Regions from separate parts of the Azospirillum formosense genome, predicted to be linked through region 1. Evidence: riboswitches for the same ligand, from Rfam matches in the RefSeq annotation. Region 1 holds a riboswitch; the other holds the start of a gene.
What was found. A riboswitch is a leader RNA that binds a small molecule or an ion and turns the genes downstream of it on or off. The one in region 1 is predicted to bind thiamine pyrophosphate.
Positions count from the first base shown of each region.

Region 2: another riboswitch for thiamine pyrophosphate. It lies ahead of thiC (phosphomethylpyrimidine synthase ThiC); the one in region 1 lies ahead of ABVN73_RS20680 (long-chain fatty acid--CoA ligase).

Region 1 is NZ_CP159403.1:1,649,884-1,654,933, forward strand. Features, by position in the region: gene ABVN73_RS20675 (acyl-CoA reductase) at 1-784, opposite strand, end outside; gene ABVN73_RS20680 (long-chain fatty acid--CoA ligase) at 769-1,860, opposite strand; TPP riboswitch at 1,937-2,066, opposite strand; gene ABVN73_RS20685 (DUF5672 family protein) at 2,408-4,132, shown strand; gene ABVN73_RS20690 (acetylornithine deacetylase/succinyl-diaminopimelate desuccinylase family protein) at 4,154-5,050, opposite strand, start outside.
Region 2 is NZ_CP159402.1:1,090,893-1,095,942, reverse strand. Features, by position in the region: gene ABVN73_RS05185 (glycerate kinase) at 1-581, shown strand, start outside; gene oxlT (oxalate/formate MFS antiporter) at 837-2,135, shown strand; gene thiC (phosphomethylpyrimidine synthase ThiC) at 2,218-4,059, opposite strand; TPP riboswitch at 4,163-4,275, opposite strand; gene ABVN73_RS05170 (hypothetical protein) at 4,478-4,666, shown strand; gene oxlT (oxalate/formate MFS antiporter) at 4,754-5,050, opposite strand, start outside.

The DNA of each region.
Region 1 (5,050 bases):
GGCCGTAGGGCAGGAAGCGCGTGGTGATCGGCACCCGCGCCCGGATGGCCTCCAGCGCGTCGTTGCCGCCATAGGCGACCACCGTGTCGGCGCGGGTCAGCCACGCCCGCTCCGCCGCTTCGTCGCCGCCCTTCCACCAGACGATGGCGATGCAGTCGGCCAGCTCCGGGTCGATCTCCGCCAGGATTTGCGCGAACCAGCCGGCGAACAGCGGCTCGGCGCTCGGCAGCTTGCCGACCGTGCCGGCCTTCACCAGCAGGCCGGAGATCAGGCTCCACAGCGGCAGGCCCGGCACGTTGCCCGCCCAGACATGCAGCAGCAGCTCCGGCCCGAAGGCGCGGGCGAAGCCGCCCTTGGGCATGGGCTGGAAATCGTCGAGCACCGCCGGATTGGCGAAATCCTCGGCGATGAACTTCCGAAGCTCCGGCCCGCGGAAGGTCTTCAGATAGCCGGTCAGCCCCAGCCGGACCATCTCCGCGTCGTAGCCGGTGACCAGCGGCAGCAGCCGTTCCGCCTTCCGCCGCCACGGGTCGTCGCGGTCGAGCAGCCGGGCGACGACGCGGTCGATGGTGGCGGCGATCTCCGTGACGGTGCGGCTTCGCAAATAGGTGCGCGCGTTGGCGCGCACCCGCGTTGCCAGCTCGGCGATCTGCGCCTCGCTCAGCACCGGCACCGCCACGTCGAGCGTCTCGGCGCCGCGCCGGAAGGTCAGCGTCCGCCAATCCACCGCGTCGGCGGACAGCCCCGGCAGATGCCCGGCACGCTCCATCAAGCCAACGGCCATTGGGCCCGCGCCGCTTTGAGGAAGTCCTCGACCGCCATGGAGCAGCCCTTGGCGTCCGCCCCGTCGGCCCGCCCGAGAAGCTGGAAGCCGCCGTCCACCTCCACTCCCGCGTCCTCGGTCAGGATGGCCGACGCGCAGTTGAAGTGGGCAAGATCGTGATGGACCAGCACGCCGACGCTGCCGCGCGACACCTCCTGCCCGGTCAGCGGGTTGATGACCCGGCTGCGGATCCAGTGCGGGCCGGACTTCACCGACGGGCAGGTCTCGTTGCCGTCGTCGTAGAACTGGGTGCTCAGCTCCGTCATGCCGTACATGTTGATGCACAGCCGGCGCGGCACGCCGAAGGTGGCGGACAGGCGGCCGTAGAACTCCTCCGCCGCCATCTCGCGCGACTGGCCCTTGAAGCCGCCGGTGTCGAGGATGCGGCTGCCCGCCGGCAGGGCGAAGCTCCGCCCCCGCTCGGCCAGAGCGTCCATCAGATGCACGACGCTGAAGCTGGCCCCCAGCAGGGCGTAGGGTTCGCCGGTCGCCTCGGCGCGGGACAGCTCGGCGATGGCCCCATCCACGTCCAGCCCGGCGTCGGAGACGAAATAGCGGCTCTCATCCGTCCCGAACTCGCTCTTCGCCAGCGCCAGATAATGGGCGAGCGAGGAGTTGGGCATCGCCTGCTCGGTCGGGAACAGGATGCCCATGCGCAGCCGTTCAAAGTCACCCATGAAGCGGTGGCGGAAATTGACGGTCATCGAGCGGTCGTAGACCGCCAGCGTCGGGTGGTGGCTCTTGCCCCGCACGCCCTTGGTGGTGCCGCTGGTCATGAAGACGTGCGGGCACTCCTCCGGCGGGCGCCCACTCAGCGTCAGGTCCTTGAAGGCGCTGATCGGCACCGCGGGCACGTCGCGCCAGCTCTTCACCGTGCGCAGGGTGCGCGCCCGCTGGGTGGCGAAGCGGCGGTAGGGGGCGTTGGTCTCGAACTGGTGGGCGAAGACGGCCAGCGCCATGCGGTTGAACGCCTCCTCGTCCGCCTCTCCGGCGGCGATGAAGGCCAGCAGCTCTTCGACAAGTCGGGCTTCGGTCACGTCCGCACACACCTTTTGCAGCGCCAACAAACTGTTGCCGGGACAAGCGGTGTCTGGATGGAATGGGGGTACGCCGTGCCGCCCTTCAGTCCCGTCCCTACGCCGGTATGACCCGGATCAGGTTCGATGGGTCACCGCGTTGTCCGGATGAAAGCGCCGGGCCGGCGGAGTCTCAGCCTCCTAGCGAGGCCCCCCAGGGAACACTTTGCAAGCTAAGGGACCCGCCCCCGCCCGTCAAGGAGGTCGGGCTAACGAACGGAGGCATTGCCTTTGGAGCCCCTCTCCCGTCCCGGGAGAGGGAAGGGGCCCACGCGAGGCGTGGGAAGGGTGAGGGTACCGCCGAGAATCAGCGCATTGATCCTTGCATGACCCTCACCCGCCCGCTCCGCGGGCCCCCTCTCCCGGGACGGGAGAGGGATTTGACGTCGAATGCGACGCCCCCGCCCGTCAAAGGAGGACCGGCGCTCCGCCCGTGGCACCCCCACAACCCCCGTGATAGGATCCGCGCCCGCGGGCGGCCGACGTCGGCGGCGGAACGGGGAACGGCATGGTGAGGATCGAGGACTGCACGCTGGTGTTCGCCGACACGGCGAACCACGCCCTGGTCGAGATGGCCATCCGGGACAGCCTCGCCGCCTGCCGCTTCTCCAGCGTCCTGCTGCTCTCCGACCGCGACCCGAAAATTCCGGGCGTCGACTTCCACCGGATCGCCCCGATCCGCGACATGGACGACTATTCGGACACGATCAACGTCCGCCTGCGCCGGCTGGTGACGACGGGCCATGTCCTGATCGCGCAGTGGGACGGCTTCGTCGCCGACCCGCGGGCCTGGACGGAGGAGTTCCGCGCCTTCGACTACATCGGCGCCCGCTGGGGCTGGTACCAGGACGGCATGACCGTGGGGAACGGCGGCTTCTCCCTGCGCTCCGCCGCCCTGCTCGACCGGCTGCGCGACCTGCCCTTCGAAGCCGGCATTCCCGAGGACCATGTCATCTGCCGGACCGAGCGCCCGGCGCTGGAGAAGGCCGGCATCCGCTTCGCCCCGGAGGACGTGGCCGACCGCTTCGCCTTCGAACGCACGCCGGTGCCGGGACCGGCCTTCGGCTTCCACGGCCTGTTCAACTTCGGCAAGGTGCTGGGCGACCGCGCGCTGGAGGAGCGGATCGAGGCCATGGACGGCCCGCTGCTCGACCGGCGCGACTACACGGACCTGATGACCAGCCTCGCGCTGACCGGACGCAAGGCCCCCTTCGCCTCCATGGTCCGCAAACTGGTGGCGCGGCGGGACGAGACGTTCCTGCGCTCCCAGATCACCGAATGGACGACCGGCGTGCAGCGGGACTATGTGCTGGCCCTGGCCGACGCCGTGCAGACGACGGCGGCGCCGGGGTCGCGCTGGCCGGCGGTGACCGCGCCGCAGCGCCGCCAGCCGAAGATCTACGACTGCTTCACCTTCCACAACGAACTCGACCTTCTGGAGCTGCGCTTCCGCGAGCTGTACGACACCGTCGACCAGTTCGTGATCGTCGAGGCCAAGCAGACCTTCACCGGCGCGCCCAAGCCCCTGCATTTCATGGAGGAGCGCGACCGCTTCCTGCCCTTCCTCGACAAGGTGAAGCTGGTCGTCGCCCCCGACTTCCCGGAGACCGACAATCCCTGGGTGCGCGAGCGGGCGCAGCGGAACGCCATCGCGCTCGGGCTGGACAAGGTGGAGCCGGACGACATCGTCGTCGTCTCCGACGTGGACGAGATTTTGCGCGCCCGCTCGGTCGCGTCGCTGCGCGACAGTTCGGCGATGATCGCCGGGTTCCGCGTGCCGCTGTTCTACTTCAAGGTCAATTTCATGAATGTGGAGGGCGAGAATTTCTCGGTCTTCCCCGTCGCCGTCCGCGGGCTGATGGCCCGGATGACCACGCCGCAGCAGATCCGCGAAAGCCGCGGCACGCTGGACCGCTACACCCCCGAGACGCGTCCGCCCTACGTGGACATCCTGCCCCACGCGGGCTGGCATTTCTCCTACATCGGCGACGACGCCGCCATCCGGCACAAGATCCAAAGCTTCTCGCACCAGGAGTTGAACCGCGACGACATCCTTGACGGCATCGACGTGCCGCGCTTCCTGGCGGAGGGCAGCGACCTCTTCAACCGTCCCGGCTACCGCTGGCAGGCCGTGGAGCTGAACGACTATTTCCCGGCGAACCTCCTGGGGGAGCGCGAGCGCTGGGCGGACTTCATCGCCGAGGAGGTCGGCGGCCGGGTCACCTGGAAGTAGGCGTCCCCTGCAAGACGGCCGCTACACCTCCCGCCGCAGCAGCGTCAGGGCGGCCATCGCCATGACCTGCGCGGAATGCACCATGTCGTCGATGTCCACATACTCGTCCGGCTGGTGGGCGAGGTCGAGGATGCCGGGGCCGTAGGCGATGCAGTCCTTCAGATGCCCGACCCGCGCGATGTGCTTCTGGTCGTAGGTTCCGGGGGACACCACCTGCGCCGCCGGGCGGCCCAGCACCGTCTCGATGGCCGCCCCCACCGCCCGCACCACCGGCGCGTCGGTGTCGGTCAGGGTGGGCAGGAAGGCCAGCACCTCGCGCAGATCGTAGTCGAAGCCGGGGCGCTCGCGGCGCAGGTCCTCCAGGATGCCGACGATCTCCGCCCGCACCTCCTCGGGGTCCTCCTCGATCAGGTAGCGGCGGTCGATGACCATGCGGCAGCGGTCGGGCACCATCGGACTGGGCAGGCCGCCATGGTCCTCCGGCTGGCCGCCATGGATGGCGTTGATGTTCAGGGTGGACTGCCGCGCCCCTTCCGGGACCACCGGCATGGCGGTGCGCTTGGCGGCCAGCCGGGGGATCAGTTCCGTCTCGATCCGGTGCAGCACGGCGCCCATGTGGCGCACCGCGCAGTTGCCGAGGAAGGGCATGGAGCCGTGGGCGACGCGGCCCTTCGTCTCGATCTCCGCCCACCAGACGCCGCGGTGGCCGATGCACACCCGGTCCACGTTCAGCGGCTCGGGGATGATGACGTGGTCGACCCGCGGGCGGGAGAAGTAGCCGAGCTTCGCCAAATGCCCGACCCCGCCGTAGCCGCCCGATTCCTCGTCCACCGTGCCGGAGATTTCCAGCGCGCCGGGGAAGGGGATGCCCGCCTCGAGGATCGCTTCCACGGCGATGATGGACGCGGCGATTCCGCC
Region 2 (5,050 bases), on a different replicon from region 1:
TGCTGGCCGGCCGCGACGAGAGCCCGAAGCCCGGCGACCCGCGGCTGGAGCGCGTCAGCACCATCCTGGTCGCCACCCCGCAGATGGCGCTGGAGCGCGCGGCGGAGGTCGCCCGCAAGGCCGGCGTCACCCCGGTCATCCTCGGCAACGCGCTGGAGGGCGAGTCGCGCGAGGTGGCGCTCGTCCATGCCGGCATCGCCCGCCAGATCGTCGAGCACGACCAGCCGGCGGCCAAGCCCTGCGTTCTGCTGTCGGGCGGCGAGACCACGGTGACCGTGCGCGGCAAGGGCCGCGGCGGGCGCAACGCCGAGTTCCTGCTGGCGCTGACCGTGGCGCTGGACGGAATAAAGGGGGTGCACGCCCTGGCCGCCGACACCGACGGCATCGACGGGACGGAGGACAACGCCGGCGCCCTGCTCGCCCCCGACACGCTGGCCCGCGCCGCCGAGGCCGGCGTCAACGCCAAGGAGAGGCTGGCCGACAACGACGGCTACAGCTTCTTCAGCGCGCTCGGCGACCTGCTGGTGACCGGGCCGACGCTGACCAACGTCAACGACTTCCGGGCCGTTCTGGTCGTGTAAGCGGTGAGGCGTCGCCGGCCGATTTGATATATCACTTACGGCCAGAGCGGCGCCCGCTCACGAAAATTTGTTGCTGTCTCCACGGATTATCCGCCACACTCATCGTCAAGGCATCACGAATTTGGCGTCTGGCATGCCAACGGCATGCAACCGGATTGCCCCGTTCGAAGGATAAAGCGAAGCGGTCGGGCACCGAACGCACCCCGCGCGCGCCAGGACAAGAACGAGATAGCGGACCCATCCGGGAGGAACCATATGCGCCAAACCGGTGCGCGGAGCGCCCTGCCTGTCGGCGGGCGTTGGATGCAGTTGCTTGCCGGCGTCATCTGCATGTCGATGATCGCCAATCTCCAGTACGGGTGGACCCTCTTCGTCGAACCCATCGACGACAAGCATGGCTGGGGCCGTGCGGCCATCCAGGTGGCCTTCACCATCTTCATCGTCACCGAAACATGGCTGGTGCCCGTCGAGGGCTGGTTCGTGGACCGCTTCGGCCCGCGGATCGTCGTGCTGTTCGGCTCGGTGCTCTGCGCCGCCTCCTGGGCGCTGAACGCGGTGGCGGATTCTCTTCTCGTGCTCTACGTGGCGGCGGCCATCGGCGGCATCGGGGCGGGCGCCGTCTACGGCACCTGCGTGGGCAACGCGCTGAAATGGTTCCCCGACCGGCGCGGTCTGGCCGCCGGCATCACCGCGGCGGGCTTCGGAGCCGGTTCCGCCCTGACGGTGGTGCCCATCGCCACGATGATCGAGACCTCGGGCTACGAGGCGACCTTCATGGCCTTCGGGCTGGGCCAGGGGCTGGTCGTCTTCGCGCTCGCCTGGCTGCTGGTCGCCCCGCCCTCCGCCTCCCTCGCCCGCGGCGGCTTCGCCGCCCCGCCCGCGCAGCGGCAATACACGCCGAGCCAGATGGTCCGCACCCCGGTCTTCTGGGTCATGTACGCCATGTTCGTGATGGTGGCCGGCGGCGGGCTGATGGCGACGGCGCAGCTCGGCCCGATCGCCCAGGATTTCGGGCTGGCCCACGCGCCGGTCAGCATCCTCGGCCTCACCCTGCCCGCCCTGACCTTCGCCCTGTCCATCGACCGGGTGCTGAACGGGCTGACCCGCCCCTTCTTCGGCTGGGTGTCCGACCACATCGGGCGCGAGAACACCATGTTCATCGCCTTCGCCATCGAGGCGGTGGGCATCGTCGCGCTCAGCCTCTACGGCCGCGACCCGGTGGCCTTCGTTCTGCTGACCGGTCTGGTCTTCTTCGCCTGGGGCGAGATCTACAGCCTGTTCCCGGCCTGTTGCGCCGACACCTTCGGGTCGAAGTTCGCCGCCAGCAACGCCGGGCTGCTCTACACCGCCAAGGGCACGGCGGCGCTGCTGATCCCCTTCGCCAACATCATCGCCGACGCCACGGGAAGCTGGCACGCGGTCTTCCTGCTGGCCGCCGCGGTCAACGCGCTGGCCGCCGTGCTGGCGCTGTTCGTCCTGCGCCCGATGCGCAGCCGCATGGCCGCCGAGTCGCACGGCGCGCCGGGCGGCCGAAGCGCAACGGCCACGCCCTGACGCTCTCTTCCCCTCCCCCCGCCTGGGGAAGGAGCCGAAGCGAGGGGGCGCCCGCGAGGGCGTCCCCTTTTCGATTCGGGCGCTACTTGGCCGCCTGCCCCTCCTCCAGATAGATCTCCCCGCCCTTGACACGGAAGCTCTCCGACATCTCGGCCATGCCGGAGTTGGCGTACTCCCGCACCTCCTGCGTGATCTTCATCGAGCAGAACTTCGGCCCGCACATCGAACAGAAATGCGCGACCTTCGCCCCTTCCGCCGGCAGGGTCTGGTCGTGGAAGCGCTCCGCCGTCTCCGGATCGAGCGACAGGTGGAACTGGTCGCGCCAGCGGAACTCGAAGCGGGCGCGCGACAGGGCGTCGTCCCGCTCCTGCGCGCCGGGGTGACCCTTGGCGAGGTCGGCGGCGTGGGCGGCGATCTTGTAGGTGACCACGCCCACCTTGACGTCGTCGCGGTCCGGCAGCCCCAGATGCTCCTTCGGCGTGACGTAGCAGAGCATCGCCGTGCCGAACCAGCCGATCATGGCGGCGCCGATGGCGCTGGTGATGTGGTCGTAGCCCGGCGCGATATCCGTGGTCAGCGGCCCGAGCGTGTAGAAGGGGGCCTCGCCGCACAGGGCCAGCTGCTTGTCGACGTTGGCCTTGATCTTGTGCATGGGCACATGGCCCGGCCCCTCGATCATCACCTGAACGTCATGCTTCCAGGCGATCTTGGTCAGCTCGCCCAGCGTCTCCAGCTCGGCGAACTGGGCGGCGTCGTTGGCGTCGGCGATGGAACCGGGGCGCAGCCCGTCACCCAGCGAGAAGGCGACGTCGTACGCCTTCATGATCTCGCAGATCTCCTCGAACCGTTCGTAGAGGAAGCTCTCGCGGTGATGCGACAGGCACCATTTCGCCATGATCGAGCCGCCGCGCGACACGATGCCGGTGGTGCGCTTCGCGGTCAGCGGGATGTGCGCCAGACGGATGCCGGCGTGGATGGTGAAATAGTCCACCCCCTGCTCCGCCTGCTCGATCAGCGTGTCGCGGAAGATCTCCCAGGTCAGGTCCTCGGCCTTGCCGCCGACCTTCTCCAGCGCCTGATAGATCGGCACGGTGCCGATGGGGACCGGGCTGTTGCGCAGGATCCATTCGCGGGTGGTGTGGATGTTGCGGCCGGTGGACAGGTCCATCACGGTGTCGGCGCCCCAGCGGATCGACCAGACCATCTTGTCGACCTCCTCCCCCACCGACGACGCGACGGCGGAGTTGCCGATGTTCGCGTTGATCTTGGTGAGGAAGTTGCGGCCGATGATCATCGGCTCCGACTCGGGGTGGTTGATGTTGGCCGGGATGATCGCCCGCCCGCGCGCCACCTCGTCGCGGACGAACTCCGGGGTCACATGGTCGGGGATGGAGGCGCCGAAGTCGTCGCCGTCCCGCGCCGCCGCCTCGGCCAGCCTCTGGCGGCCCAGATTCTCGCGGACGGCGATGTACTCCATCTCCGGCGTGACGATGCCGGCGCGGGCGTAGGCCATCTGCGTGACCGCCCGGCCCGGCTTGCCGCGCAGCGGGCGGCGCCCGGCGCGGTCGAAGACGGGCACGGCGCGCGTCTCGCCGGCGCGCAGCCCGTCGTCCTCCGGACGGACCTCGCGGCCCTCATAGGCCTCGACGTCGCCGCGCGCCTCGATCCAGGAACGCCGCAGCTCCGCCAACCCGCGGCGGATGTCGGTCCGCACGGCGGGATCGCTGTAGGGACCGGAGGTGTCGTAGACGCGCACCGGCGGCTCGCCGCCGCCCACATGGATGTCGCGCATGGCCACGCGCAGGTCGGGGAAGCGCTCCCCCGCCACATGGACCTTGCTGGACGACGGCAGCGGGCCGGTCGTCACCGAGAAGTGGTCGGACGGCGCGGCCTTTTGGGAAGCGGGGGGAAGTGAGTCAGGCATCTGCTGTGGATCTCCATCGCACATAGGATCGTTGGAGACCCGGGTGTGACGGAGCGGCAGAACGGACGACCGGAGCGGTCCCCTGGAGGGAGTGCGCGTGACGATGGCCCGTTTGTTCCTGTCCCTACGCCGGTACGACCCGGATCAGGTTCAAAGGGTTCGGCGCCTTACGGCATCATCTCAGCCCCGTGCTATGGGGCTCCCCTTGGAACGTCGCCATGCTGAACCATCCGCCCTGCCCACGTCAACGCGATTCACGGCGAATCCCGCACCACCAAATCAATTGGCCAATGCAATTGGCGCGGTTCTGGTATCCATTATCTGGTATACAAAATCCTATTGCGCAGCCTGAGCCGGGCCGCTATGCTGCATCACAACAAAAAACAAAGCCCCCTCCCGAGTGCCCGGAGCCCGTCCCATGCTCGAATCACAGATGATCGCCTTCGTCGCCCTGGCCGGCCTGATGGGCCACGGCCTGACCCTGCTGATGCGGGAGGACGACGAGTGGAACTCCGATCCTCAGGACGAGCAGCCGGACGGCCTCTGGTCGTCGGACCGCTTCAACCAGTCCGGCGAGGGCCACAACCGCCCCTTCTTCCTGGAATGAAAGAAGGCCGCCGCGCGGGGTGCGCGCGGCGGCCGTCATCGACGATAACGTCATCCGGGATGCGAAACCTAAAGCTTCGCGGACCGATCAGTGGCCGGGTTGCACCGCCAGCCCACCCGCACCCTGCTGGGCGGCGAGTTCGGCGTTTCGGGCGTGGTGCTTGCGCAGCATGGGCCGCAGGACGGCGATGGCGCAGAAGGCCGCGATGAGGTCCATGGTGGCGCAGATGTAGAGCACGGTCGCCCAGGTGCCGGTGGCTTCCATCAGCAGGTTGCCCAGCGGGACCAGCAGGGCCGCGACGCCCTTGGCGCAGTAGAGCACGCCGTAGATCTTCGCCGCATGCTTGGTGCCGAAGGTGTCCGCCGAGGTGGCGCTGAACAGGCT